One region of the Chryseobacterium sp. UF-81 genome, then DNA from elsewhere that is predicted to be linked to it. Evidence: riboswitches for the same ligand, from Rfam matches in the RefSeq annotation. Region 1 holds a riboswitch; each other region holds the start of a gene.
The links. Region 1 has a riboswitch for cobalamin ahead of metE (5-methyltetrahydropteroyltriglutamate--homocysteine S-methyltransferase). Riboswitches for the same ligand answer to the same signal wherever they lie in the genome.
Positions count from the first base shown of each region.

Region 2: linked by a shared signal. The riboswitch ahead of AC4IFE_RS01260 (acyl-CoA thioesterase) and the one ahead of metE (5-methyltetrahydropteroyltriglutamate--homocysteine S-methyltransferase) in region 1 are both predicted to bind cobalamin.
Region 3: linked by a shared signal. The riboswitch ahead of AC4IFE_RS04190 (TonB-dependent receptor) and the one ahead of metE (5-methyltetrahydropteroyltriglutamate--homocysteine S-methyltransferase) in region 1 are both predicted to bind cobalamin.
Region 4: linked by a shared signal. The riboswitch ahead of AC4IFE_RS00750 (TonB-dependent receptor plug domain-containing protein) and the one ahead of metE (5-methyltetrahydropteroyltriglutamate--homocysteine S-methyltransferase) in region 1 are both predicted to bind cobalamin.

Region 1 covers NZ_JBSIBX010000010.1:145,448-153,148, reverse strand. The annotation lists gene AC4IFE_RS14710 (HNH endonuclease) at 1-281, opposite strand, end outside; gene AC4IFE_RS14705 (winged helix-turn-helix transcriptional regulator) at 529-945, opposite strand; gene AC4IFE_RS14700 (NADP-dependent oxidoreductase) at 1,187-2,188, shown strand; gene metE (5-methyltetrahydropteroyltriglutamate--homocysteine S-methyltransferase) at 2,240-4,570, opposite strand; cobalamin riboswitch at 4,951-5,135, opposite strand; gene AC4IFE_RS14690 (Lrp/AsnC family transcriptional regulator) at 5,288-5,749, shown strand; gene AC4IFE_RS14685 (carboxymuconolactone decarboxylase family protein) at 5,797-6,270, opposite strand; gene AC4IFE_RS14680 (Lrp/AsnC family transcriptional regulator) at 6,377-6,823, shown strand; gene AC4IFE_RS14675 (hypothetical protein) at 6,913-7,677, opposite strand.
Region 2 covers NZ_JBSIBX010000001.1:255,031-262,731, reverse strand. The annotation lists gene AC4IFE_RS01270 (hypothetical protein) at 1-547, shown strand, start outside; gene AC4IFE_RS01265 (hypothetical protein) at 631-1,428, shown strand; cobalamin riboswitch at 1,481-1,659, shown strand; gene AC4IFE_RS01260 (acyl-CoA thioesterase) at 1,775-2,158, shown strand; gene AC4IFE_RS01255 (HD domain-containing protein) at 2,309-2,899, opposite strand; gene AC4IFE_RS01250 (XAC2610-related protein) at 2,912-3,592, opposite strand; gene AC4IFE_RS01245 (cytochrome P450) at 3,706-5,040, shown strand; gene AC4IFE_RS01240 (PadR family transcriptional regulator) at 5,256-5,585, shown strand; gene AC4IFE_RS01235 (PspC domain-containing protein) at 5,597-7,312, shown strand; gene AC4IFE_RS01230 (1-acyl-sn-glycerol-3-phosphate acyltransferase) at 7,623-7,701, shown strand, end outside.
Region 3 covers NZ_JBSIBX010000002.1:255,483-263,183, reverse strand. The annotation lists gene AC4IFE_RS04195 (YncE family protein) at 1-105, opposite strand, end outside; gene AC4IFE_RS04190 (TonB-dependent receptor) at 102-2,132, opposite strand; cobalamin riboswitch at 2,242-2,427, opposite strand; gene AC4IFE_RS04185 (transporter) at 2,642-3,589, opposite strand; gene AC4IFE_RS04180 (cytochrome-c peroxidase) at 3,586-4,632, opposite strand; gene AC4IFE_RS04175 (MbnP family protein) at 4,625-5,452, opposite strand; gene AC4IFE_RS04170 (hypothetical protein) at 5,766-6,176, opposite strand; gene AC4IFE_RS04165 (superoxide dismutase) at 6,179-6,853, opposite strand; gene AC4IFE_RS04160 (SCO family protein) at 7,160-7,701, opposite strand, start outside.
Region 4 covers NZ_JBSIBX010000001.1:142,274-149,974, reverse strand. The annotation lists gene AC4IFE_RS00765 (DUF2752 domain-containing protein) at 1-270, opposite strand, end outside; gene namA (NADPH dehydrogenase NamA) at 279-1,331, opposite strand; gene AC4IFE_RS00755 (cytidine deaminase) at 1,430-1,912, shown strand; cobalamin riboswitch at 2,159-2,333, shown strand; gene AC4IFE_RS00750 (TonB-dependent receptor plug domain-containing protein) at 2,365-4,224, shown strand; gene AC4IFE_RS00745 (DUF5074 domain-containing protein) at 4,238-5,281, shown strand; gene AC4IFE_RS00740 (CCA tRNA nucleotidyltransferase) at 5,443-6,864, opposite strand; gene AC4IFE_RS00735 (nuclear transport factor 2 family protein) at 6,909-7,253, opposite strand; gene AC4IFE_RS00730 (L-threonylcarbamoyladenylate synthase) at 7,360-7,701, opposite strand, start outside.

The sequences.
Region 1 (7,701 bases):
TTATCAAAGCAAATCGCAACATATATTCCGTCCGATACTCTTTGTCCTGGAGGAAGAATGCAAACATGAGTTATATTTGGAAAATTAGCAGCTCCCTTAGATATTTCTACTGTAAAATCAATACCTTCAAATTTTTTATATCTTTTATCCAGTTCGTCTTTTAAATTACTAAGAGCAATTTTAACATCATGTAGAATCGGATTGTCAGTTCTAATAGCACGACCTTTGATTATAGGATTTTTTTGACGAAATTCACAAATTTGATTAAAATATTTAGTCATTCATTTTTTTTTTTGTCTAAACTAAATTTTTTTTTAATTAATAGCAAATGCTGTGAATATTATCAATTAATTATGTTTAATGTGATTATTTATTAGAAAGAAAGTTGGAATTTAAAAATATTATATTTATAGTTAATGATTCTTCAGTCTATCGTCCGCTATATTAACAGGCACTTCTAAGATCATCCGCCAATGTGATCAGCAAGGAGCCTCAAGTTGTGCATGAAATCTTCCGAAACTTATAGTCCTAATATATTTCTTTACTCAGCTCCTTAATATGCTTATTTACGAAAGCCTCTTTATCCTTTTTTACTTCTTTTAACATCAGTTTCTGATTTTCCGGAATGTCAGAATATTTTTCGGCCCAGAGATTAATTTCAATCAGGACAGGGAGCAGATCAATACCCTTTTGAGTAAGTTTGTAGAGTACTTTAGCCTTACTTTCCGGGTGGTCCAGCTTGGTGATGAGCTTGTTTTCTTCTAACATAAGAAGGCGGGAAGCCAGAATATTGGTTGCTATTTTTTCGTCAGATTTTAGAAAATCCCCATAAGTGCACTGTTTGGCATACATAAGGTCTCTTATAATAAGCAGTGACCATTTGTCTCCCCAGATATCCAGTGAGCAGCTGATAGGACAATCTGATCTCTTTTTTGAAGTTGACATAAAATAAATTTAACAATTAAAAAAAATAACTTGCATTTTAAAAGTTATTGTATAGATTTGTACTTGTAAAATGCAAGCGAATTTACCCAATTAATTTTTAAATACAAAAGAGAATATTCTTTTTAACGCTTATAGCCTGTCGCCACAGAAATGACTGCGGAAAGAATTGATAAAAGAATATCTGCTGAAGACTTATAAACCCTGGGAAAGTACAACATATCCTAAAATAAAAACTCAAAGTATGAAAGCATTTAGCATTAGCCGTTATAAAAAAGACAGTGAGCTGCAACTTATAGATGTACCCGAACCCGGTGTCAGAGAAAATGAGGTTTTAGTCCAGATTTATGCAGTAAGTGTCAATCTCCTGGATTCTAAAATAAAAAGTGGTGAGTTTAAGCTTATCCTGCCTTATAAAATGCCGTTGATTTTAGGTCACGATGTGGCAGGAGTCATCACAAAAGTAGGTTCAAAAGTAAAAAGCTTTAAAGCGGGGGATGAGATTTATGCAAGGGTAGCAGATTTTCATATAGGGACTTTCACAGAATTTATTTCTATTAATGAAAAAGATGTTGCTTTGAAGCCTAAAAACCTGACGATGGAAGAAGCAGCTTCAATTCCTTTGGTGGGATTAACGGCTTGGCAGGCTTTGATTGAGAAATCCGATGTTCAGGCCGGTCAGAAAGTTTTTATTCAGGCCGGATCCGGTGGTGTAGGAACTTTTGCTATACAGTTGGCAAAATATCTGGGAGCAACGGTTGCTACCACTGCCAGTGAAAAAAGTTTTGAACTATTAAAGAACCTTGGTGCAGACGTGCTAATCGATTATAAAACACAGAATTTTGAAGATATTCTGACTGATTATGATGTCGTGCTGAACAGCCAGGACAGCAAAACCCTGGAAAAATCATTCAATATCCTGAAGCCAGAAGGGAAAATTATTTCAATTTCCGGTCCGCCAACACCTGTGTTTGCCGATGAATTTAATCTACCCTGGTATGTAAAATTTGCTACAAAATTGTTGAGCCGTAAAATCAGAAAAATAGCGGATAAGCAAAACATTAATTACTCTTTTCTTTTCATGAAAGCTGATGGAAAACAGTTAGGAGAAATTACAAAGCTGATAGAAGCAGGAGAAATAAAACCTGTCATAGATAGAGTTTTTTCCTTCCAAAATACTAATGAAGCAGTAAAATATGTAGAAAGTGGCCATGCAAAAGGAAAAGTAGTCATAAAGATGCTATAAATATTTTTGACCAAAAAAAAGCAGGAGCTTAAAAACTCCTGCCGAATCCAATTAATTAACTAAATTTCTTTCTTTATCAAAGGCTTCTGCAGCTTCTTTTGAAGCTTCCACCATCGCAATCAATGCCTTTTCCGTTTCATCCCAATGCCTGGTTTTCAAACCGCAGTCAGGGTTTACCCAAAGCTGTTGTGCAGGAATAACGGCCTGCGCTTTTTTCAGCAATTCTACCATTTCTTCTTTTGACGGAACTCTAGGTGAATGGATATCATAAACTCCCGGTCCGATCTCATTCGGATATTTGAAATCTGCAAAAGCATTCAGCAGTTCCATCTGGCTTCTGGAGCATTCTATTGTGATCACATCGGCATCCATATCTGCAATATTCTGAATGATATCGTTGAATTCAGAATAGCACATATGCGTATGAATCTGCGTGGCATCTTCTACACCGCTTGCTGAAATTCTGAAAGCTTCAACTGCCCATTTCAGATAATTTTGCCAGTCGGATTTTCTCAGCGGTAATCCTTCACGAATGGCAGGCTCATCAATCTGGATGATTCTGATTCCTGCTTTTTCCAGATCACTCACCTCATCACGAATCGCCAAGGCAATCTGTTTGCACGTTAATGAACGGGGCTGATCGTCACGTACAAAAGACCATTGAAGAATCGTTACGGGGCCCGTCAACATTCCTTTTACCCATTTTTGAGTTAAAGATTGGGCATATTTGGACCAGTAAACAGTCATAGGATGCGGGCGGTGAACGTCACCATAGATCACCGGTGGTTTCACACAACGGCTTCCGTAGCTTTGCACCCAACCGTTTTGAGTAAAGGCAAACCCTTCCAATTGTTCCCCGAAATATTCCACCATATCATTTCGCTCAAATTCTCCGTGAACCAGAACGTCAATCCCGATTTCTTCCTGCCAGCGGATGGTTCTTTCCGTCTCTTTTTTAAGAAGATCATCATATTGTTCAGCAGTCAGTTCACCTTTTTTAAATTTTGATCTCCATGTTCTTACTTCTTTTGTCTGTGGAAACGAGCCGATGGTTGTTGTCGGGAACAAAGGAAGTTGCAACACTTTTTGTTGTTTTTCTTTTCTTATATTGAAAGAACTGTTTCTTTGTGCATCTTCTTTGGTGGTCACATCAGCACGGTTTTTTACTTCCTGATTATGAATTAAAATTGACGTTTTACGGTTTTCAATCGCCTTTTTGTTTTCAGCTAATTCTTGTAAAGCATTGTAATCCGGATTTTCTGAAGCGAGTTTTTTTAACGTAACAATTTCGGAGACTTTTTGTTTTGCAAAAGCCATCCATTGTTTGATTTCAGGAGACAGTGTCTTTTCGTTCGTTTCCAGATCAAGATCGAAAGGTGAGTGGAGGAGTGAACAGGATGGAGCGATGAGGACCCTTTCAGAACCTATTTTCTCTATAGCTTTATGAATAAAAGTCAGAGATCGGCTGAAATCGTTTTTCCAGATATTTCTTCCGTCAACGATTCCCAAAGAAAGGCTTAAAGTATCCGGAATGGTATGTAAGACTTCATCCAGCTGTTCAGGGCAGCGTACCAGATCAATATGAAGAACATCCACAGGAAGTGAAGCTGCTAATGAAAGATTGTCTTTTAAGCCTTCAAAATAAGTCGCTACAATGAATTTCAGGTCCGGAAACTGTTTTCTGATTTCATCATAAGCAGATTGGTAAATTTCTTTTGCTTTTTCAGTAAGATCGAGACCTAAAAACGGTTCGTCAAACTGAATCCATGTCGCTCCGTTTTTTTCAAGCTCTTTTAAAATTTCAATGTATACCGGAAGCAGATTTTCTATGAGGTCCAGTTTATCAAAACCCTCTTCTTTCTCTTTTCCCAGAAGAAGATAGGTGAGAGGTCCTATAATCACAGGTTTGGCATTTATTCCGGCTTGCTTTGCCCTGAGGAATTCACTGATGATTTTTTTAGAAAATAATCCGAACTGCTGGTTCTTCTGAAATTCAGGAACGATGTAATGGTAATTGGTATCAAACCATTTTGTCATTTCCATGGCGGTAATGTCGAGGCCATTTTTCTGGTAGCCTCTTGCCATTGCAAAATACAGGTCAAGTTCAGAATCGGATGCTCTTAAGGCAATCTCTTTGTAGCGTTCCGGAATTGCTCCGACAGTCAGGGTCATATCCAGAACCTGATCATAATAAGAAAAGTCATTGCAGGGGATAAGGTCTACTCCTGCTTCCTGCTGCAGTTTCCAGTTTTGAAGGCTGATGCTGTTCCCGGTTTCCAGGAGTTCATTTAATGATGCCTTGCCTGACCAATACTGCTCGCAGGCTTTTTTGAGTTCTCTGTGGCGGCCAATACGCGGGCTGCCAAGAATGTGTGTTTGCATGTTTTTAAACTTTTAAATTAAACAATCATGATTTTAAAAGTTCTTTTATAATGCTTCAGAATACTTTCGGAGAGAGAGTTTTAGGAACAAAGTAGATACAGTAAAACGTTATTTCCTTTAAATAAGAGAATTGGCTTAAAGGTTCTTTTTTTGACGCCAAGTTTTAATTCAACATGCTTTATATTCTAAGAGGGCAAAGAGTTAATTTCTGAAGCGGAGGTTTTATCCATAAGCTTCATCAGCGATAAAGTTGCAGTTCTTTGCTCCTTAAAAATAAGGAGTTTTTATAAAAAAATATTTGCGTTTAAAATCAAATCATTCACAATTAAACGTTCAAAATGTATCATCTGTATGACCTAAAAGCTTCAGACCGCGAAAGCATTGTCAATTCAGAACAGGCAGGTCTCCTGGCTTGTAACGGCTTCTATCATCCTTCCCGCTGTTGGCAGTGGATATTCTGGATAAAAACTTTTGTTGTGCTACTTACAGTTGCGCGACAGCTCGTGATTCTCACACGATTCCCTATTAATTTACGTTATGTAAAACCTCTTCTGTCTGATGAAGAATGTTAAAGAACAAAATCTAGCCAAAGGTATTGATTAAGTGGATTGATTGGTAGAATTATTAAAATTCAGAATATAATTTTGTTTGATGGGTGTTATAGAGTTAAATATTCTGTACATTTGAAAAACATAACCTCAAAAAGAATATTATTCTGTGGAAAGACTTGACGAAAGGGATCTGCAATTGCTCAGAATCCTGCAAAAGAATGCTAAACTGACCGTAAAAGAGATTGCAAAAGAAATAAATCTTTCACCTTCCCCTGTTTTCGAACGGATGAAAAGATTGGAGCAGGAAGGATATATCAAGCATTATGCAGCCGTTCTGGAAGCAGAAAAGCTGAACCGGGGATTTACCGTTTTTTGCCAGATCAAGCTTAAGATACATGACCGTTCTGTCGGAAATCAGTTAGTTGAAGATATCTTACAGATCGATGAAATTGCTGAATGTTATAATATTTCTGGAGACTTCGATTTTCTCCTTAAAGTTCAGGTAAGGGATATGAAACATTACCAGGATTTTGTCTTTAATAAACTGGGCTCACTGGATTCCATCGGAAGTGCACACAGCACCTTTGTGATGGCTGAGGTAAAAAATATTCATGGGGTAAGTATTTAGAAGCAAAAGCAGCACCCGAAAACGAATGCTGCCTGATTTTTAAATCCTTAAATTTTTAAATCCTTAAATAAATTCAATTGTTCCATTTCTATCACTGCATTTTTTTGATATTCTTCTGTCAGGTTAAAAATTTTCCCCAGTTTTTGGGAAGCACTGATAAAACTGATAAACGTACAAAGCTCTGAAACTTCTTTTTCGGAAAAGAATTCGCTCAGCATGCTGAAATGACTCTTGAGTATGGAACGGTGATCTGTACAGAATAGCTCTGCGAAACTTACCGCTACAGAAATTTTAAGATCTGATTGACTGAAATCGGGCCTTCCGTTTTTTACCATGCAGTATTCACAGCCATTTCCAAAAGCAAGAGCCCTTCGCACCTGTTCGAGTAAACGGGGATCTAAGGTTGCATTTTTAAAAAAAGTTTCTTCAAGACGGTTCCAGTTAGCAAGTATTTCCGGATTGTGCCCGATCAGCTTTTCAAATGGTGTGTTTCCATTGTCTGAAAGTTCAATTGTTGTCATAATTTTTTTATGTCAAATTTCCGTCTAATTCATGTGATTTTAAAGTGGATTTAATGGTGAAATTTTATAATTTTGATGATTTCTACTGATTTAATTTAAAAATGCAATGAAAATAGTTTTAGATGAATTTGATTATAAAATCTTACGGTTATTGACTGAAAACGCCAGGTTAAGCTATGCCGAAATAGGACGTAGCATCTCTCTTTCCCAGTCTGCCACAAAAGAGAGGGTGCAGAACCTTACCGACACCGGAGTTATCAAAGGTTTTACAGCAGATATTGATTATGCCCTTCTAGGTTACAGCCTGAAAGTGATTATTCACCTGAAGTTTAAAAATGATGAGTTTAAAATATTTATCGATCACCTGAAACTGTTCCCCGAAATTATCAGCTGTAAAAGGATCACCGGGGGATACTGCCTCATTGCTGATTGTGTTTTAAAAGACAGCTCCCATCTCGAAAATATTATTGACAGGCTGATAAAATTTGGAATTCCTTCCACATCGGTTCAGTTGTCTGAAATAAAAGCCAATCATTTTTTTCAGGCTCAATAATAGAAATTTCTTACAGAAACAGAAAGCAGCATCCGAAAACGAATGCTGCCTGATTTTTAAATCATTAAATTTTGAATCATTAAATAAAATTATGGTTCATCACAATCCTGCTTTAGCTTTGTAAAGAGCTTGTCAAATTTTTCATAGAGCGTTCCCTCGTCATTAGGATCTGGCCTGAAACTTCCGTTGGCACAGTTGTAAAAGCCGAAACCGATCAATTGAATCAGCGCATAATCATCTTTCTTCGGATCGTTGAACTGGGCTTTGAATTTATCGATTACTAATTGCGGGTCAGCATTATCTTTGCTTTTGGCTTCGACAAAGTTTTTCCAGACGGCGTACATTTTCTGCTTGTCGGGAGAAGAAACCGCGTCAATATATTCTTTGCAGGTATTGTAATATCTGCTGTTTTTTAGTGATGCAGGATCAGAGTAGGCAATAAGCTCTTCCTTTTTCAGCTGATATTCATTTTCAAAAATCTGAATAGTTTCCTGGCGGAGCTTTGTCCACTCCGGAAGATTGATGACCTGTATACCATACAGTTCTTTTTTCTTTTCCTGATACTGTTTTTCCAGTTGCTGCAGATAGATGTTTTTATTTTTTCGGACATCTTCAAGATCCGGGAGTTTAAAGACCGTATGATTGTCAAACAAACCACTGTTGAACTTATACAGAAGCTTAAAAATCCCGTCTATTTCCTCTTTTTTATATTTTTTTGGATCAAAATATCCTTTATTATCGCAGTTGAAGGTCTGGTAAGAGTAGAGTACCAGATTACCGGTTTTACCAGAAGTTTTCTGTCCTGATACCATTGCAGAAAGAGCAAATGAGAGTGTAAAAAGTAATTTTTTCATATATTTTGTTGTAGGCTTTATTCG
Region 2 (7,701 bases), on a different contig from region 1:
TAATCAGGTATATAAAAGAAAGACAGAAGCCCCAGGTTATACACAGGAATTTTCAGACGGCATTTCCACTTATGTTGATTTTTATAAAAACGGTGCAATCCATACGATACGACATCTGGGAAACAATCTAAAAGTTGCTGAAATTCCTGTAGGAATATGGTACGCATACTCTGAAAAGGGTGATCTAATTCAAAAAATAGAGCATGATGATCATTTTAAAATGAATTTTTATGATATTTTGAAGATTGCAGACCGATACACCTTCCCTGACATCCGTATTTACAGAAAATTTAATGATGTTAATTCGTACTGGTATATATATTTGAAACCCCACTATCGGGATGGGGTTACAAAAAGCAGGAGCATTCTGATTGATGACAAGACCGGAGAGGTCATTTACGATATCAGTCAGGATCAAGAAAAATATGTGAAAGCTAAAAATTATGACAGCTTGCAATTAAGTAAAGAATCTGTGAATTGGCTAAAAAATAATGATCTGCATCAAGTTCCTGATGGAGAGTTTTATAAATTGTTTAGAGGATATTGATAATTTAAGCAAACACAACAAGATTTTACTGATCAAAAAAACATTTAATTTATATATTTGAGGGATCAAAAAAATTTCATAGAATGATTTCCATAAACAAAGCATTGTACCTTTCCGCTTTCAGCCTTTTTTCTCTGGCATTTGTCAAGGGACAGAATAAAGTTCCTTTTGGTGTTGTAAAAGCTGAAGAAGGCTACGCCAACGTGCGCGTCCACAAGGATGACTACAGGAAAATTGTAGACAAGATCCGGATGCGTAAAGGTGATGTATTTGTTTATGTAAAACCTGCACCCGGAGAAACGGAATGGGTATGGATCAAATATCCTGAAAAGCAGGATGAAGAAAAACCTTTTGTAAGATATGAGAATCTTGAGAAGGAAGGAATGGTAAATAAAGGGCGTATTGCCTTTATAGATCAACTTCCTCAGTTTACGCCTTCTAAATCCAAGAACGGGAAATCACTTATTTTCACAGACAACAGCAATCCCAAAATACCCACTTCACAAAGAACCAAGGTGGTTATTGATATTTATCCGTCGAATGCCGGTTACAGAAAGCAGGAAAAAGATACCGACGGAAAGATCCTTACAATAGATAAAATAAAACCATGGGGCATTAAGGACGGACTTCCGGAAGGGATGACAGAGATTAAATCCATCAGAGTACAGCAGCCGGGAAGAGGTTCTGTTTTTGTAAGGGAAGCTATTAAAAATATGTTTCAGCCTACTATGGACTTCAACAATGTAGGAGTAACGGCTCTTGACAATGATCATATTTATCTTTATATGATCAATGGCTCTGGTGAAAACAGATATGTCACACTTTGGACCATCAAGGAAGGAAAGGTAATGAGCCAGATTATTTACAATAGTCCGGAATAATTGCCGTTTTTCACACTAATATTCTTATTTTTGCCCTGAAAAAGTTTAACGCTAATTCATCACAGAAACTGGTTCTGCTTAACGCAGATTAAAAGGGAACCGTGTGCAAATCACGGACTGTCGCGCAACTGTAAGTAACTGAAGTCTTTATCAAGGATCCACTGTGCAGCGCACGGGAAGGAGATACAAGATGTTACAAGTCAGGAGACCTGCCTATTTCTTTAAACAAGAAACTTTCGCGATTTGAAGTTTATTGATCTGATGGACTGCTTCAGGAATTCCTGTGATTCCTGTCACTGTTCTGTTATTTTGATCTATTTCATTTCGCATTAATTAATAATGAAATATGACTACAGAAGAAAGAATTGCAGCATCCGAAACCAGAATTTTTAAAGCAGTTTTCCCCAACACTACCAACCACTATGATACCCTTTTCGGAGGTACAGCAATGCAGCTGATGGATGAAGTAGCTTTTATCACCGCAACCCGTTTTGCAAGAAAAAGAGTGGTAACTGTAAGCAGCGATAAGATCGATTTTAAAAAACCTATTCCTGCAGGAACCATTGTGGAGCTGATCGGAAAGGTTGACTATGTCGGAAAAACCAGCATGAAAGTGAATGTAGAAATCTATACGGAGCAAATGTACTCGTATGAAAGAGAAAGAGCTATTGTGGGCGATTTCACTTTTGTGGCTATAGATGAGTTTAAGAAACCAATCAGAATATTGTAAAAAATAAGTTTCGGGCGGCCAAAGGCCGCCCGAAAATTATTATAAAGTATAAACAATGTATTGTAAAAATTGTATCACTCTGATAAATGAATGCTTTGTTCATTTAAAGAACATCAATTTAAAATCTTTCCTCCTTATTTTGCGATAAATCTACCGAACTACCTTGTCAGTCTCCAGACTTCTGCTCAGCAACATTTCAAAAGCCTCTCCCATCTCATCGGATGCTCTTGTGATAGCATTTTCCAGCATATTTCTGATCTGCTTTTCAGTAACACCTGCTTCCGTCCAGCTTTTTCCTGAAGTGTGAGAATTTAAGATAAACGGCATGATACGGTCAATAGAGCAGGCGAAAATAGCGTCCGGTGTTTTTTCTTCCTCAAATTCCAGCCACAATTCAAAAAACTCAGTACGCAAAGGTTCATCAAGGATTCCAAAGATTTTCTGCGCTGAAATTTTTTCTCGCTCAAATTTCCCCACCATTGCCTGTTCATCAAAAAGAAAAGTATCTCCCGCCCCTATCTCCACTAAATCGTGAATGGAAAGCATTCTTATTACTCTTAAAAGATCAATATCCGCGCGGTTTTTAGCATATGGATAAAGTATCTGGGCCAAAATAATGATCTGCCATGAGTGTTCGGCTGTATTTTCCCTTCTCGTATCATCGGCATTGTAGTTTCTCCTTTGTACATTTTTCAGGGCATCAACTGCCAGAATAAAATCGATTTCCTTCTGTATTTTCATTTCCTTTATTTATTATTTGGATAATTTTCTAACGATCCATTTATTATTAATCTTTTCTCTAACGGTCACCTTCGTTTTTTCATCACTGAAATCACTGATCTTTTCGTAAACCAGATCTAATCCTTTGTTGGGAATCACCTGATATTCGTAGGTGTAATGCAGAGACGCCCCGGATCTGGCATAAGTGGTTAACCGCTTTCGTTTGGAATCTACATCAAACATTCCCTGATAAGAGCTGGCAATTTCAGTAAGTTCTTTACTCAAAACAAATTGTTTCTTTGTGGAATTAAAAACATACACATCAAAGGAGGCACTGCCATAGTTTCCGCCACTGCCGTTTCTTATGGCTACATCTTCCGTCCCGTCAAAATTGAAATCTCCAAAAACCACAGGAGCATCGTGGACCATTCCGTGGGTTAGTGTTGTTACACTGGTGCTTGACGGTTTCACCTCTTTTTCAAAATACATGACAAAATCTCCGGAAGCAAGAGTCTGTAGCTTTTCTCCGCTTTTACTGAACAATATGATAGCAGCCTTATTTCTACAGGCATCAGTCTGACATTCTTCAACTGTAACCTCTGCATTATATTTCCCGGATGCATCTTCGATGGCAAAATGATATTGTCCGAAACAAAAAGGTGCAAGCAGTATCAATGCTGACAACGACCTGTATGATGTAGATGTATTGATCATGGATGATTTTTATGCATTAGTTTTTCAACAAATTTTATGCAAAAATAGGGGTTTTGGCTGAAAACTATTTTATATAAGAGATTAGTTGTATTTTTAATGGAAATATCTATAATATGTCTCCAGAATTCAATTATCCGACGGAAATTAAAGGAACAAGAAAGCTGTATTCTTTATTTAAAGGAATAAAAAATCCGTTAGAGGTTATTACCGGAAACCATGAAATTGCAGGAGATAACTACTACATCAAAACCAATTTCACCAATAAGAACTTTATTTTTTCTCAGGATAAAGAATTCACAGAATATATTTTAAAGCAAAATCATAAAAACTATTACAAATCTGAGATCCAATCCATCACTTTAGGAAAGTACCTGGGAAACGGTCTGCTAACGAATAACGGAAAAGACTGGCTGAAACAGAGAAGGCTGATCCAACCCGGTTTCAGCAAAACGAAAATTGCCAATCTGGTTTCAATTATGGAAGAGGAAATTGATAAAGCTTTTCATTCATTCCAACCTGGGCAGGATATAGATCTTTATGATTTCTTTCATAAACTCGCTTTTAATATTGTCGCAAAAACTCTTTTCAGCTCTGATATTGGGGAAGCCCAGGTGAAAGAACTGGGTAAAATCATTACAGAAGTTCAGGAAGTTTTCGCCAAAGAGGTTCGCCTGCCTTTTTATTCTAAAATTTTAAAAATTTTGGGCATTATTGACAAAACTATTGAAAAAAGTAAAAGATCAAAAGCTATTATTCAAGGGGTTTTGGATAAACGGAAAAGTTCAGGAGAAGAGAAAGATGATTTGCTGGACATGCTTATCCAAACAAGATATGAAGATACGCAACTTCCGATGTCTGATGAGCAATTGGTTGATGAAATGCTTATCCTTTTCATTGCCGGTCACGAAACAACCGCTAATGCATTAAGTTTTATTTTTTTTGAAATCAGTCAGAATCCTGAAGCTGAGAAAAAATTAAAAAAAGAGATTGCAGACGAAGGGGAAATGGTTTTTACGTCAGAAAGCTTAATGAAAAAGTCTTTTACTTCAAATATCATCAAAGAAGCTATGCGACTGCATTCTCCAGCCTGGGCTATTGATCGTCAGGCTTTGGAAAATGATCATTTTAAGGAATATTCCTGGCCGAAAGATACTTTAATCATACTGTATATCACCGGTCTTCACAGAAATCCTAAATACTGGAAAGATCCAAACTCTTTTATCCCAGAGCGTTTTGATGATGAAAATGCCAAGAATTTCGCTTACTACCCTTTTGGTGCCGGGCCCAGGCTTTGTATTGGTGAACATTTTGCTATGATGGAAATGGCTCTTATCATCCGTAAATTTTACAAAAAATTTACTTTTATATCCTATCAGACAGCATTGAAGAAAAAAGCTCTTGTTACTTTAAGGCCCACCAGCTTAAAAGGAAAAATTAGTAATAATTGATCTGGTTTTCTTTAAAATTCTCACATCTAAAATTCACAACTAAAAATAATTTTATTGATTTTCAACTAGTTACATAATTTATTTATATTTTTTCACTACTTTGTATTGCATATTACCATTTTAATTACATATCTTTGTAATGTAAAATCGGAATAGGTTCATCTAGCTAGGAACATTATTCTGAAAATATAACTAATTAACAAAACTTATTAAAGATGAATACTGAAAATACCAAAGCGCAAATGCGCAAAGGAATTCTGGAATTCTGTATTTTAAGTCTCATCAACCATCGTGAAATGTATGTTTCCGACCTTATCGATGAGCTTAAAAAAGGAAAACTGGATGTAGTGGAAGGAACCCTCTATCCTCTCCTTACAAGACTGAAAAATGGCGAGTTCCTTTCCTACAGATGGGAAGAATCTACAGGAGGACCACCAAGAAAATACTACCAGATTACAGAAAAAGGCAAGCTTTTCTTGGACGAACTTCAAAATACCTGGGCAGAGCTGACAGCGTCAGTAAACCAAATTATTCAAAAAATATAAAAAACAAAGCTATGAACAAGACACTCTCAATAGGACTCGCAGGTTTTTCTTTTACTATAGAAGAACACGCATATATAAAGCTCAGCGATTACCTGAATGCACTGAGAAGCTCATTGGACGCTTCAGAGGAGGAGGAGGTAATGCATGATATAGAAATAAGAATGGTAGAAATCTTCAGAGATTCTTTAGGAAAACGTGAAGTTGTAAATGATTCTGATGTAGAAAGAGTAATTGCTCAAATCGGAACTCCTGAAAAGATCGAAGAGCAGGAAGAAGCTTACTATTCTGAAAAAAACAGCAAAAGACAAAATACTACAGGAACTACATATTCTGATAAGAAGCAATTGTTCCGTGACCCTGAAAGACAAAAAATCGCAGGAGTTTGCGCCGGTTTAGCCGCATACTCTGGAATGGAAATTACTTGGATGAGATTAATTTGGGTGGGTGCATTTCTTTTCCTTTGGGTTGCGCCTGGTTCCTCGTTTTTAATTGTCCTTTTATATTTTATTCTTTGGGCGGTATTACCTAAAGCAGAAACTGCATCAGATTTTTTGAAAATGAAAGGAAAGCCATTAAACTTTGATAATTTAAAGGAAGAATCTAGTAAAATTGTGCAATTCGCCAATGAGACAACAACCAGAGCTGGTGAAATTTACACTGAAAATAAGCCTTACATCAGCAACGCAGGAAGCGGAGTATGGAATGTTTTAAAATATATTATTGGAATCTTCTTCGCATTTATGGCTCTAAGCAGCATTATAGGTGTATTTGTAGTCTTTGGTCTTTTCGGAATTGATTCAAACTTTCCCGGAGCTGATGAAATGAAATTTCTTCTTGATAACGATGGACTTTACAATGTATTTTTAGCATTAATTATTGTTGGATCTTTAATTCCTGCCGTTCTTTTCAGCCTACTAAGTATCAAGATTTTTTCACCAAAAACTAAGTTAAGAAATATTGGTTGGGTTTTAGGAGTCTTATTCTTGGCAGTAATATGTTTAGGAACATTCTTTGGAGTAAGTATGGCGAAAAAAGAAATGTTCCTGAAAGGACATAAGGAAGATACGGAAGAGATTTCCATTAATACAACATCTGATAGTTTATATGTAGATATGAAACAGATATCCATTCCGCAAAACTTTACAGGATACGATGATGACCTTTACTCTGACAAAATCTCTGTTTTTGAAAAAGACTGGATACATGTAGACGTTACGAGAAAAGCAGATATTAAAACACCTTATCTGATTATTAAGAAAGAAGCTAAAGGATACAATCTTCCTCTTAATGTAAATGTTCCGGTAGAAATTGTTAACAACAAGGTTATTCTTCCAAATTATATCAAATATCCTTATGAACACAGATTCAGAGATTACAATATTGATTACGAACTGGTAGTTCCTCAAAATATGATTGTCCTTCCAGCAAAAAAAGACGGAATTAATTTTGACGGAGATCTGAACGGAGACGGGATCAACGACAGTGATCAGGAAAAAGATGAAGATGGAAAAATCAGAATCGAAAAGAACAAAATTTCTGTAAATGGCTCTACCATAGAATATAACTCTGATGACAAAGACAGCATTATCATCAACGGAAAAAAAGTTCCGAATTCCCAGGCAGACCAGGTAATTGATTCTATGAAGTCTACGCTCAAAAAGGCAAACAAAAATGTAGACGTCAAAATTAAAGACGGAAAAGACGAAATTTCCATACAAACTAAATAATTAACTTCAGAGAGTGCAGAAGGTGTGAATGGAAGGCAACCGTTTGAAATTCACACTCTTCTTCTCTCAGAAATCAGAAAAAAAATGTTATTTAGTTCGCTATGTTAAAAAAATGTTATACATTCGTATAGTTAAAAAATAATTAACCAAATCATTAAAAAACACCTTAACCATGGTACAAGTTGCACTAGAAATTGTTATGAAAATCGTAGATTTAATCAGCGGTTTGTTTTAAGAGCGATAATATTTCAATATATTTGTAAAGTATAACCTGTTTGGTTATACTTTTTTGTTTTTAATCTAAAGATATATGAAAAAACTGATAGGTAAATTAATGTTAAAGATACTGGGCTGGAAAGTTGTCCTGCAGGGCGATGCGAAAAGTCTGA
Region 3 (7,701 bases), on a different contig from region 1:
GGTGCTTACCTCTTTTGTCTCCGAGGGAACTATATTGTCATCTGTCCTGCACGAGAACAGAAAGAAAAGAGTAAAAGCCAGCAGGCAAAAATTTAGTTTTTTCATAATGTAAAGCTTACAATAAGTTTAAAATTTCTTCCGGGCATCGGATAATTCCTTACCACGTCATAGTATTGATTAAGGAGGTTATTGACCTCAAAACCGGCTTTAATCTGATGAGAATGCCAGTTGAATTTTTTCTGAACGGATAAGTCATGGGTATACCACGGCTGCAGATAATTGGCCCGGATATTATTCAGCTGGGCGTCATATCGTTCTCCGGTGTACATGAAACTGTAATTGAAACTCCAGTCTTTATAGTCTGCCATCATGGTAAAGGTCAGGGCATGCCATGGCACATAAGAGATCTGGTCGCCATAATAGTCGTCACTTCTGTCAGTATAGTCTCCGGCACGCTGATAGGTATAGCTTACCAAAGGTTTCAGTTTTAATTTATTAATATCAAATTCAGCCTGGACATTCACATCTGCCCCGATGATTTTCACTTCACCCAGATTCACCATCATCCATCTGAAAAGATTGGTGGTAGGAACAGCTATAATCTTATTTTCTACTTCATTATAATAGCCATCCACTTTCAGATAGATTCCTTTAAACACTTTATGGTCATAGAGTTTCTCGTAAGTAAAACCTGCATCGTACTGATTCGTATATTCAGGTTTCAGCATTACATTCCCGATCATGGTGTAGTACAGATCATTGAAAGTAGGCATCCTGAACACTCTTTTGTAGAAAGCCCGAACGGTAAAGTCTTTTGAATCAAAAGGCTGATAGCTCAGGAAAGCTGAAGGCGTCCATTCGGTTTTATCTGGAGATTTTGCATTCATTTTCACGTCTTCATGTACAAAAGTCCCAAGAACGCTTCCTAAAAATTTAAGCCGGTTCCACTGATAGGTCGTAGCAAAAGACACGAGCGAAGTATAGCGGGTAGGATATGAAAAATCCCTCAGGCTGGCATCCAGATTATTATACTGAAAGTCAAAGCTTGCACTTACATCCCAGTTCTGATTAACAGAATAAATATTGGAATTGGAAAAATAGAGCTCTCTCTGAACATAAGAATTATCAATCGGCAGAACGGTTGTTGCCACATTCACCGTATCTAAAAACCGGGTGTAGTCGTAGGCAAATTTAGCTTTGACCTGCGTTTCAAATTTCGGAAACAACTTTTTACGGAAACTGGCCTGGACGAAATAGTTTTCATCCAGCATCTGCTGACCTTTAGGTTTGAAATTGTTATTAACAATAGCCGTGGGAACTCCACGATCGGAAATATAACCGTAACCGCGCACACTCCAGTTTCCATCGCTTATGGTCCCGTTTAAAGCAGTTTCAAATCGTTTCGCACGGATATAAGAATCATATCTTCTGGCAATGGTATCGTTGGCAACAGAGCCGTCAGAATTTTTCTTTTCATATTTAAACTTATACAATCCGTCACTCTGCACAAATTCCGAGCTGAAACTTACAGAAACTCTGTCTGAAAGCTTCTGCTCCAGACGGAAGGAAGGGTTGAATAAACTGATGGAGCCTAATTTCAGTTTAAGCGTCAAATTAGTCGTCTGATTTCCTTTAAAAACAGGGATTTTAGGCTGAAGATAAATAGATCCGGAAGACCCGAAATCCTTTGCCGGCTGAAAAATTTCACTTTTCTGGCCGTTATATAAAGAAATAGCTTCAAGATCGTACAGTGAAAACTTTCCGAGATCCACGATTCCGTTCTGAACATTTCCCAGCTGGATACCGTCATAGAAAACACCCACATGCTGGCTTCCCATACTCCGGATATTCACCGTTTTCAGACCTCCCATTCCACCGTAATCTTTGATCTGAACTCCTGAAAAATACCGTAAAGCATCAGCCACCGACTGGCTGTTCAGCCTTTCAAGCTGTTCTCCGGAAAGCACCTGTGCGGGAAGAATTTCTCTAAAATCTTTTTTGTAAAGCTGAATTGGAAGAATGGTTTTCTCCCGGATCGTATCTCGGGATTGTGAGAATAGAAGTTGAGATGCTGCCACAAATAATGTGATAACACTTTTTTTAAACTGTGAAGCAGTACATTTTCTGACCATTAGCTCATTGAGAATAATGCTGACGCTAATGGATATAAGATAGCAAAGATAAAGCACAGCTGTCACTGCACAGAATCGTTGTTGTCCTAAGCTTTATTCCACGAAAGCATCAAACGTTTATCTTCTGGCAGGTCTTCTGACTTACTCCGTTTTTGAAATCCTTCCCATTAAAAAAACAGTGGATATACTCTTCAAAAACTTTGATGTGGAGCTTACAGCAGCGGGTCTGTCCCGGATTTTCACCGGATTCCCTTTTAAGTGCTTTTTACAGCGCACCAGATTGCGGCAAAGATAGAAAATAACTTAATATATACAATAATGGCATAATAGATTAATTCTCAATACTATGAAAAAATCAGATTTGTTAAGTGATATATTAAAACTGGTGGCTTCGAGAACCTCAGCCACCAGTTTTTTAGAAATTATAATCGAGTGTACAATTTATTTTCTATTATAATGAATATTGAATAACCCACATTTGTTGGCTGAGGCTCTCGAAGCCAACTACATTAAATTCCAAAATTGATAAATACACTGAATCTGGATTTTGCTTCGATATCGCCTGCCGCAAGATTGGAATAGGCAGGCAGCATCACTTCTCCTCCTAAACTGAACTTTTTATACGAAGCTTCAAAACCGAGTTTTCCATATAAAGCGCTTCCGGCTGTTTTGGGCAATACTTCGTCAAACTGTCTGTTTTTATCATAGACTTCGCCCTGAAGTCCGGCTTTGGCAGAGAAAATAGTCTTTTCATTTGCTGCAAGCTGATAAAAACCTGTTGCGGCATAATTCCACTGGTTTCCGAAATGGTAATGCTTCTTATTTTCGGTTTTTACCGTGTAATCTGTGTTGACCAGCACAGCCAGCTTATTCTTTTGAAATTTATAGTTCAAAGCGGCCTGATAGTCCCAGCTTCCTGTTCCAAGCTGAAAACTTGGATTGACTCCCGAAGCTCCTTTTTCATCAAATTTCCCCAAAGGAATTTTTACTCCCAAACCACCACTAAGCTGATGAAAATTATCTTTAGAATTGATAATCCTGTAGATTCCCATCAGGTTCATATCACCGATTCCATTGATGTTGATATCGCCCTGCATTGTTTTCTTTTCATGAAAATGAAATGGCAGGCTGGCATATACGCTCAATTTTTCAGTCAATGGAATTTTACCCCAAACCTGCAGGGTATTGAAGTACTGATCCTGTGTGAGGTCTTTTACAAAAAGGTTTTCTTTGGCCTTGTAATGCTGGGCAAAATATTTGATCCCGATAAACTGTGGATTCAGTAAAGATTCAAAACCGGAGGAACCGTTTCCTGCTGCACAGCCGCACGCATCACAGTCATCAAATACAATACTGTTTACCGGATCTGCGATATACAGACTGTCGTTGATCGTTTTAGCCTTACAGACCCATGATAATGTAACACTTAGTATAAATATTATTTTTTTTATGCTCATTCTGCAAATTTTGGATTAGAAATAAAGTTTTTATCAGATAAGGTTTTCAAAAAAGCGATGATCAGCTGTTTTTCCTGTGTATCCATCGCAATTCCGACATGCCCGTTATTTTTCAGCTGCGGATCAAGATTGGGATTATCCTCCACACTATCTGAATAGAAATTAAGGACGGCTCCCAGCGTGTAAAACCTTCCGTCATGCATATAGGGTGCGGTATATTCTACATTTCTAAGGCTCGGTACACGGAATTTCATCCAATCCACCTGATCAAGGGTTACTCGATAACGCCCGGCATCTTTGAACTGGGTATTGTAGTACATTCCTGTATTCCTGAAACTCTCATCGGTAAATAATTCTCCGCTGTGGCAGGAAGCACATTTCTGATTAAAAAGAGCTAATCCCTGAGATTCTTCAGCAGTAAAATTTTCTTTTCCCTGTTTAACCCTGTCATATTTCGAGTCTGCGGAAATCATGCTTACCATAAACTGCGACAGAGCCTTCAATAGTCTTTCACCGGTTATGTTTTCGTCACCATAAGCTGCCTTGAAGAGTTTTTTATACTTCTGATCATCCTTTAATTTAGAAATTACTTCTGGCATTGAGCTGTCCATTTCATTGGCATCCGTGATCGGTATGACCGGCTGTTCGTTCAGATTATGGATCACGCCGTCCCACATATACCTTTTCAGGAATGCCATGTTTTGAATGGGTGGTGCATTACGGATTCCAATTCTGTCGTCCACACCATGACTCACGGTATGGCCATGGTGCGTGAAGGCATTTTCCTGAATATGGCAGAAACCACATGATATGGTATTGTTCCGGGAAAGCCTGCCCTCGTAAAATAAATTTCTTCCCAACTCTACTCCATTTTTTGTGACCGGATTACCGGCTTCATCGAAAGTCATTTTAGGAAAGTACGACGGAAACTGCAGTGAATAGACCTCATCTTTTTCCAGCGGCTGCATGACCTCATCCGAGCATGACAAATAGCTCAGAAAAGTAATAACCAGCAGTATTGTTTTTAATAAAATCCTAATCATTATGAACATGATCTACTTTAAACATCGCAGTTAGGTTATTGGTAACATCCACCAGATGCTGGCCTGAACCCATCATCATATTGTTTTCTGTAGTTAGGGAAAGCGTTTTGCTTCCGCTCAGAAACTGATTAAGATCTGCAAGAATGTGGATAGAAGGTCTTACCTGGGCTGTTACTCTGGCGGTTGTCGGAAGATTCAACGTAATTTCCCGATAAAGATCCGGAGTATTATTAGCCGTTACATTTCCCATGTTTCCGGTGTGATTCATGAATTCCGTATCTGCAGAAGCAGTTCCGTATTTTCCTTCCAGTTTTACAAAGACATAACCGGCTGCCCATGACCACGACATTCCTTTCTGCTTGGCTTTCGTCCAGAATTCTGCCTGCCCGTCCTGTCCCAGCAGGTATGCTTTCTGACTGATCCCAAGTCCGAATTTTACTTTTTTGTAATTGTTTTTAGGAATACCGTTCAGATCGAGATAAACAACTCCTGCAACGGCATCTGCCTGATCTATAATAAAAGCACCTTTATCAGGATTATTTTCATTGTATGTGAATTCATTTCCGCTTTCGTCAATCAGTGTGATATTGCTGATGACATATTTCAAAGCGGAGAAAGTATGTTTCTGCCCGGCAGCAGAAGTCTGTACCGTCTGGTTTAGGACAATATCCCCCAGGTTATTGAATCCGTTTTCAAATTTTATCTGCAGGTTTCCGGTTGCAGTATCCTGCGGATCGGCATCATCGCTGTTTCGACATGATGATAAAGTGAATAAGCTAAAGGTAATAAAGAATAATGATAAAAATTTATAGGTTTTCATTTTGATTTTTTAAGTTGAATTTTTAAAATAGAAATACTTTTGAATGAACTAACATTCAATTTATTTAACCACAAAAGGCACAAAGTTTTTTGACACTTTAGTTAGTTGGAGTTGAAATGTTTTTGAATAAGAAGATCACTTAAGTTTTAAAAAAATCAAGGATTTTTTATCTCGAATATGTATAAACATTTGTGAAAATCTGTGCAATTTGTGGTGAAAAATATCACACCAAAGGCACAAAAGTTTTTTGACGCTTCAATTATTTAAAGTGTATTGAAAACTATATAGAAGAACACTGAATTTTCAGCGAACCTTATATGCGTTCTGTGGTTTTGTAATGTTTAAAATTGAACTTAAAAAAAACCGGTGGTTTGAAAATGTGTTTCAGAAACAGAAAAGAATAGACTGTTTCATAAAGGAAATTGAAATTTACGGATAGAAATTTTTCTGCATTTTGAACAGAGGTAATTTCAGGAAGTGTACAGATATCAAGATTTTTCTGTCCTGAATTTTTGGTTTTATTTAAAGGTGAGGAATCGGAATTATCCGTCTTCGAAAGTTCTTTGCTTAAGTAGCACTTTCCGTTACAGTGAAGCTCCGGCTTGCTTTTATTGATACAGAGAACCGTGGAAATGTAATTATAATTTACAGCATACTCCATCAGTGGGATCAGAGGCCTGAACACCATATAAAGAGTGAGGAATATGCTGCAAATTAAGTTCATCTTTATTTCTTGCTTACAGCTTCATCATATCTTCTGCTTACTTCTTTCCAGTTCAGTACATTCCAGATGGCAGTAAGATAGTCTGCTCTCTTGTTCTGATATTTCAGGTAATAAGCGTGTTCCCACACATCAATTCCTAAGATCGGAGTTCCTTTTTCTTCCACGACATCCATCAGAGGGTTATCCTGATTGGCTGTAGAAGACACGAATAATTTTCCGTTTTTATCCACAGAAAGCCATGCCCATCCTGAACCGAAACGGTCTGCCCCCGCTTTACTGATCTTTTCTTTGAAAGCATCCATGCTTCCGAAAGTTTCCGTAATTGCTTTAGCTAATTTTTCAGAAGGCTGTGTATTTTTTACAGGCGTAAGAACGGTCCAGAAAAGCTCGTGATTGTAATGCCCACCCGCATTGTTTCTCACTGCCGGAGTCAATTTAGAAACCCCTGAAAGGATCTGGAAAAGGGTCTGCTTCTCCTGAGGTGTACCCGCAATTGCTTTATTCAAATTAGCAGTATAAGCTGCACCATGCTTTGAATAGTGAATTTCCATAGTCTGTGCATCTATCGAACCTTCCAGTGCATTATAGGCATAAGGAAGCGGTGTCTGCTTAAACTGAGCAAAAGCAAACTGTGCGGCAAATACGGCACTTAAAGCTGCTACTTTCAAAATCTTCATAACGTTTTGTTTTTATGGTTTAACAATATTTTTATACTTATAGAAGGGAAGCAGGATGATGGAAGAGGGAAGCTCATTCTGCCTGAGGATGACTATACTCCATCTATACTTCCTCATCTCATCTTTTTAATCATCCGCATGCATGAATTCATCACTCAGTATCCCAAATCATTAGCTTCTGCATTAAGACTCCTCTACTCCATAATCTCAATTCATTTGTCTCTAATCATTTCATTAATGACTATCATCAATCATTACCCTCATCATTAACTTCCAGCTTCATTCTTCCATCTTCCTTCCCTAACTCTATTTCAATAATTTCTTAATATCCTCGATCAATATTTCCCGGTCCGGATGGTATTTCCCGTTAAGCTTCGGAGTTTTCCCTTCCGGATCTTCATAATTCAGTCCGGAGTAATACAGGATCGGCATTTTATCTTTATTGTATCTGCAACGGATATTTCCTTCCTTATCTACCAGAGCGATCATTCCACTGTGGTTAAGGCTTTCGCTGTCATCTTCCTTATCTCCTACGTAGATATTGAACTGGTCTGCCAGTTTTCCGATATAATCTCTGTTTCCGGTAAGAAAATGCCAGTCCGGGGATTTTGCCCCTACACTTTTAGCGTGTTCTTTCAATGCCGCGGGTGTATCATTTTCCGGATCAATGCTTATTGAAATGATTCCAAATTCCGGACTGTTTACCTCATCTTCAATAAATCTCATATTCCGGTTCATTACAGGACAAATTGTAGGACATCTGCTAAAGAAAAACTCTACCAGATAGACTTTTCCCAGCATATCTTTATTGGTGATTTTTTTATTATTCTGGTCGGTGAGTTCAAAAT
Region 4 (7,701 bases), on a different contig from region 1:
TTTATAATAATAAGAGAAGATTATGATGACCAAATTTACAGCAATCATGATCATCAGGATGTTACCGTATTTTCTTTTCTTATCTACAAAACTCAGACCCAGGGTAAAAAGGAACAGGAGCAGTGTATAAACAGCCGGGTAGAGATGAAAAGCTTCTGAAAACCTACCTTCAAATACCAATACAACTGCTCTCTGGGCACCACACCCCAAACATTCTATTCCCAGAAATTTCTTACTGGGGCAGGTCAGCATAAAGTCTTCGATCTTCATTGCGAATGTTATGATGAAATTCTTGCTCTTGTATATTGGTGCGGGAAGAAACAGTCTTCTTTCATTTCAAATGATCCCTGAACGGCAATATATGGATTCCTTAAGATTTCTCTTGCCACGAATATGAGGTCTGCATCTCCTTTTTCCAGGATTTCTTCAGCCTGCTCCACCGTTGTAATCAAACCGACTGCTCCGGTTTTTACTCCGGCTTCTTTTCTGATCTGGGCGGAGAAAGGAACCTGGTAACCATCAAATACAGGTATTTTCGCGCCGTGGATATTTCCACCGCTTGAAACATCTACCAGGTCTACGGAATGTTCTTTTAACACTTCAGCAAGCCTTACGCTTTCATTAATATTCCATCCGTTTTCAGCATATTCGGTTCCGGAAATTCTTACAAAAAGCGCTGTATTTTCGTCCAGCTCTTCGTTGACAGCATCAACAATTTCTAAAAGAAAACGGATTCTGTTTTCAAAACTTCCTCCATAATCATCTGTCCTGATGTTGGATAGCGGTGATAAAAACTGATGGATAAGATATCCGTGGGCGCCGTGAATTTCTATGAGATCAAAACCGGCTTTTACAGCTCTTTTTGCTGCTGCTTTAAAATAATGTACCTGTTCTTTGATCTCGTCAGCAGTCAGGACATGCGGGATCCTTTCAGAGGGATGATAGGGAATGGCACTTGGCGCAACGGTTTCCCAACCTTCTTCAACAGGAATCTGCAGGTTATTCCAGGTGGAGCCTTTTCTTCCGGCATGGGCAAGCTGAATTCCTATTTTACTTTCTGAACGGGAATGGACAAAATCAACAATTTTCTTAAGCTCTTCTGCCTGCTGATCATTCCAGATTCCCATACAGTGATTGGTAATTCTTCCGCGTGGCTCTACTCCCGTGGCTTCAACCATGATAAGCCCTGTCCCGCCCTGGGATCTGCTTCCGTAGTGTACAAAGTGGAAGTCATTGGCCAATCCATTTTCGCATGAATACATACACATAGGAGACATTACCCATCTGTTTTTCAGTTCTATATTTCTAAATTTTATTGGTGTGTATAACATTTTACCTTTTGATTTTCAATTTAATCATGAATAAAAAAAACATTGTCGAAGTGATGAAAAAGAAGTAAATTTGGCCCCCTTTTTAGTCTTACTAATATATGAAAAAAGACATACAGATCAGTTACGAGCATTTTAAAAACAGCAGTGAACTGAACAATATAGAAAAAACCTTATTTGAAAGAGCAATACAGGCCCGTGAAAATGCTTATGCGCCCTATTCGAATTTCCTTGTAGGATGTGCCGTTTTACTGGAAAATGGTGAAATATATTCCGGTAATAACCAGGAAAATGCAGCCTATCCATCAGGGTTATGTGCGGAAAGAACAACTCTTTTCTGGGTGGCAGCCAATTTTCCGGATGTCAAGGTGAAAAAAATCTTTGTCGTGGGAGGTCCTAAGGAATTTCATGAGAAAAACCCTCCGATTCCACCTTGTGGAGCCTGCCGTCAAAGTCTGATAGAATATGAAACGAAACAGAACGAAGACATCCTCCTTTATTTTTCAAGCATGAATGATGAAGTGGTAAAGGTGCATTCTATTAAAGATCTGCTGCCGTTCTATTTTGATTCATCGTTTTTGTAGAAGTGAAATTTTGTGAATAGGGAATTTTGGTTTGCATTTAAGAATCAGATCCTGGAGTTTTGTCAATGGTGAATTTGCTTCGCATGTGAATTGATAATTTAATAATTATTTTCAATTTTGTACTGTCATGTTCAATACTGATCATTTATACATTTTAAAAAATTTCTCTGCGAAGCAAAATTCCCTATTCACAATTGACCATTCACAATTGACTTTTTGCCTTTTTGCGCAATAAATTTAAAAAGTTATCTTTGCAAAAATTTTGGTTTCCAGCATTTTGGAAATAATAGGGAATTGGGTGTGACTCCCAAACTGTCCCCGCAACTGTAAATCGCAATAAGATTTCTGCAAAAAACCACTGTTTATACGGGAAGGTGCAGAAAGCGAAAGTCAGGAGACCTGCCAAAATTATAACTAAAAACGCATTACTTTCGGAGGAAAAGTAAAATAGTATGAATATAAAAAGGTCTTTATTACTGCTTTGTTCGTCTTACGGCAGCTTTCTCTTCGGACAGGAGAAAGCAGTTGACACCATTTATATTTTCGACAGCCAGATGAGCAAGGCAAAACTTTTTCATCCGGTACAGAGGATCACTCCAAAAGATCTCGAAAAAAATTCAACCAATCTTTCTGAGCTTTTACGTTTCCAGTCTTCTATTTATGTTAAAGAAAATGGACGCGGGGCCGTTTCTTCGCCTTCATTCAGAGGAACAACAGCTCAGCAGACTGCTTTTGTATGGAACGGAATCAACATCAATTCCAGCTTTCTGGGACAGGGAGATGTGAATAATATTCCTCTTTTCGGGTATGATCAGATTGATATAAAAGCTGGCGGAGGAAGTGTTGTCTATGGCAGCGGAGCTATCGGAGGAAGCATTCATTTAAATAATATTCTGGATTTCAACAGGGGTTTCAAGGGCTCTGTTTATTCGGAGGCGGGCTCTTTTGATACGTACAATAATTTTCTGCAGGCATCTTTCAGCAATGATAAATTAAGCGTTAAGGTTTCGGGAAGCTATTTCACAAGCCAAAATGATTATAAAGTTCCTGAGTTTGTCGTAGGAAGTACAGGGTTCCACAATATTAACGGAAAATACTATAATACTTCGGTGAACATCGGAGCTTCTTATAAAATTGCTGATCACCAGACGATTTCATGGCAGAACCAGATCTTCGATGCCTCACAGCGGTATCCTGTTTTTGAACAAATTGGAAACAGAACAAAATATAACGCGCAGACTTTAAGAAGTTTAATCGCATGGGATATTAATAAAGGTAATCTTTCGAACAGCTTAAAAGCTGCTTATACGGAAGATAATTTCCAGTATTTTTCAGGTCTTAACCAACCTAAAACAAGTGGTGCAGAGGGAAAAAATTATATTTTCAAAAATGATTTCAACTATTTCATCACTCCTAAGATCAACATTAATGCTATTGGAGAATTTCAGGTGAATAAGGGTGAAGGCTATCAATCGGACAAAAACAGTCAATCCGGAATTGGGGTTATCAGCAGAAATGTGGGTTCCCTATCCGGCTTAATAAGATATTTTGTCACCAAGGAGCTTCGTTTTGAAGCCGGCATCAAGAAGGATTTCGTGGAGGATATTTCTTCACCTCTTCTGTATTCTTTTTCGGGAAAATGGGATGCTTTACAATGGTATCGTATAGGCGTAAGCTTTTCAAGAAATTTCAGGTATCCTTCTTTTAATGATCTTTACTGGCAGCCGGGAGGAAATCTGGATCTGCTTCCTGAAACGTCCACGAATATTGACATGAGCCATGAGTTCAGCTTAGGAGATTTTAAAATTACATTAAGTCCTTATTACATGGACATCAAAAACCTCATCAACTGGCTTCCTACCTCTTATGGTTACTGGGCACCCGTGAATACGTATAAAGTTGAATCGTATGGTTTGGAATCACAGGTTAAGTGGAATAAGAAATTCGGAAAACATGCCCTGAAGCTGGACGCAGGATACACTTATTCAAAATCTGTCAACAAAAATACTGAAATGCAGATGATGTATGTTCCGATCCATAAAGCTGTCGGAAATATTGAGTACGGCTATTCTTTCCTTAATTTGTATGTCCAGGGACTTTTCAACGGTCTTACTTATACGACTACGGATGAACAAAGGTCTACAGCTATTGATCCTTATTTTGTTTTAAATGCCGGAGTTTCTGCCGCACTCTTCAAGAAATACACTTTGGGATTTAAAGTGAACAATGTTACCAATACAATTTATCAGACGGTATCCCTGTATCCGATGCCGAAAAGGAATTACAGTATTTATGCAACTATTAATTTTTAAACTTAAAAATATTATGAAACTGAACAAACTTCTACCTCTTCTTTTTGCTTTTACACTCCTTTTGGGCATCGTGTCCTGTAGCAGTGATAATAATGATGAGCAGGAAATATTCTATGGCAACGGTTTTTTAATCGCTAATGAAGGTACTTTCGGAAAACCTGAGGGTGACGTAACGTTTGTAAGTGCAGACCTGAACCTTAAACAAGATAACGTTTTTGCCCTTAACAACGGAGGAGCGAAATTAGGTGATGTTTTACAGATGATTGCTTTCAATGGTGAAAATGCTTATCTGCTATTGAACAATTCCAATAAAATCCAGATCGCAAACCGTTATAATTTTAAAGCGAATGGCGAGATTACCGCTGAACTTAATTCCCCGCGATATATGGCTTTTGCCAACAACAATATTTATGTAACGAACGATAAATATTTAGGTGATAAGTATGTAAGCATCTATAAAGCTTCAGACCGTTCTTTTATCAAAAAAATCACTTTCACAGATGCTGCTGAAAGAATTGTAGAAGCCGGAAACAATATCTTTGTACAGAATGCTTCATTTGGTTTTGGAAACAAAATTTCTTACATCAACACTTCTACCAACAATGTTCAGTCTACGATCACTTTGCCAGCCGGAAATATCAACAAGATCATTTCAAGCAACCAGAATGTGTATGCCATCGCTGCAGGAACTGCTGATTCTTATATCTACGAAATCTCAAGCACAGGAAGCATCACAAAAACAACGACTTTAACAGGTATTGCCAATGCTACGAATCTTGAAATTGCTAATGGTAAGTTTTATTTCACTTCAGGAAAAAACGTGTACAAGATGGATATGGCCGCTACAACAGCACCTGCATCACCGTTGTTTACTGTAGCAAACAGTGTTGATGCGTATTCTGCTTTATACGGCTTCAGCGTGATCAATGACAAAATTTTTACTTCTGATTCCAATGGATTTACACAGGCCAGTAAAATTGTAGTTTACAATACTTCAGGTGCTATCATCAGATCGTTTACAACGGGTATAGGCTCAAATTCAGTTTATGCAAACTAAAACATTAATACTTCGGTATTATTTATAAATTTTATTTTTTTTCATCATTTGTGTTTTTTTTCAGGCCGCTTCTCCGAAGCGGCCTGATTTTGTTTTCACCTGATTAAAAAGGTTTCGGCGGGACAAAGTCCCGCCGAAACCTTTTTTTTAAAATTTAAATTTTAATTATACTTTAAGCCTAACTTCTCAGCTTCTGCAATAACAAATTTTTCAGCTTCTTCCTTATCATTGGGAATCTCACCTTCCAGGATGGCTTCTTTTACTTTTTCTTTAAGGATTCCGATCTCTTTTCCGGGTTTCAGATCAAACATCTGCATAATCTCTTCTCCTGTGATTGGCGGCTGGAAATTACGTACCTGATCTTTCTCCTCCACTTCTTTGATCTTCACTGCTACATATTCGAAGTTTTTCTTGAATCTGTCCTGCTTTTTGGAATTTTTGGTGGTAATATCTGCTTTACACAGGGTAAACAGATCTTCCAGGTCTTCGCCGGCATCAAATAAAAGTCTTCTCAATGCAGAGTCCGAAGCATCATCTGTAATAAGGGCAATAGGACGTGATGAAAGCTTCACCATTTTCTGGACATATTTCATATCATTTCCCAACGGCAGTTTCAATCTGTGAAAAAGGGTCTTGACCATTTTTGAGCCTAAAAACTCATGGCCATGAAAAGTCCAGCCTGTTCCTTCCACAAACTTTTTGGTTGGCGCTTTACCGACATCATGCAGCAATGCAGACCAGCGTAACCAAAGATTATCTGTATTTTCTGAAATATTGTCTACTACCTCCAGCGTGTGATAGAAATTATCTTTATGGGTCTGCCCTTCCACTTCTTCTACTCCTTTCAGCTCGATCAGCTCAGGAATGATCAGTTTTAAAAGTCCCGTCTCTTCCATTAATCCCAATCCTACAGAGGGTTTTCTGGACATCATGATCTTGTTGAGTTCAACCATGATTCTTTCCATAGAAACGATTTTGATCCTTTCTGCTTCCTGCTTTATAGCGTTTAGTGATTTTTCTTCAATGACAAAATTTAATGTTGAGGCAAAACGAACAGCTCTCATCATTCTTAACGGATCATCAGAATAGGTTTGCGCCGGCTCCAAAGGGGTTCTTAAAGTTCCTTTCTCCAGATCGGCAACTCCGTTGAAAGGATCTATCAGTTCTCCGAAATTAGCTTTATTTAAAGAAATCGCCATCGCATTAATGGTGAAATCTCTTCTTTTCTGGTCGTCTTCCAGCGTTCCGCCTTCTACCTCTGGTTTTCTGCTGTTCTCTGTATAACTTTCTTTTCTGGCTCCTACAAATTCCAGCTCAAGATCTTTGTATTTAATCATGGCTGTTCCGTAAGTTTTGAAGACCGAAACTTTTAATTTAGGATCAATATCATTCGCAACGGTCTGTGCAAGCTCAATACCGCTTTGCTCTGTCACAAAATCAATATCTGTAGATGCTGTTCTCTTCATTAAAAGATCACGGACATAACCGCCAACAATGTATACGGACTGGTTATTTTTTTCCGCAGCATCAGCAATGATCTTGAACAGCTTTAAATTTTTATTTTGGGTAAGATTAATTTTCATCTTTAATAAATAGATCGTCTTTTTCTTTCAATGTATCTTTTCCATTAATCATAATGGGCATACATTTTATTAATTTTTCCTTCATCATCAAAAAACATGACTTCCACAGCATGTTTATCCATAATAGATTTATAAAACAATGCTACCGAATTTACACCTGCAGTTGACCTTATCAGTTCAAAATTCAGATCGGGAAATTTGTCCAGTGCTTTTCTCCAGTATTCACGGACTGCTTCTTTTCCTCTCAATGTATTATCTTTTCCTCCTGTAGCCAAGGCAATCATTGGTGTTGTCACCTCTATATCCTCGGCATAATGAGACAATATATCTTCAAGATCATGCGAATTCCAGGTATGGATCCATTCTTCAGCAAATTTTTGGTGGTTCATGGCAGGTCTTTTATCAGTTGAAGAATGCAAAGATAGAAATTAAAAAAAAGAAATCCTGCCGATATATATTGACAAGATTTTAAATTGAAAGAATTATTGCAGGATATTATTCACGAAGAACCTTAATCCTGTTGTCACTCCATATTTTTATTACCGAAGAGCCTGAATATTTTGATACTTTTTCCCTGTCTTCCTCTACCGCATAATCTACCAGTTTAATAATTTCCGGAGAAATATCGGAAAATTTCATTGGACTTTTATCGCCACTGAAATTGGCAGAAGTAGAAACTAAAGGCCGGTTCAGTTTAGTGATCAGTTTTTTACAGAAATCTGTTTTTATCAGTCTGATTCCTATACTTCCGTCTTCAGCAAGGAGTTCCTTTGGAAGTCCACGGGGGTTTTCATAAACAATAGTTACCGGTTTTTCGCTAAGATCAATGATTTCCCA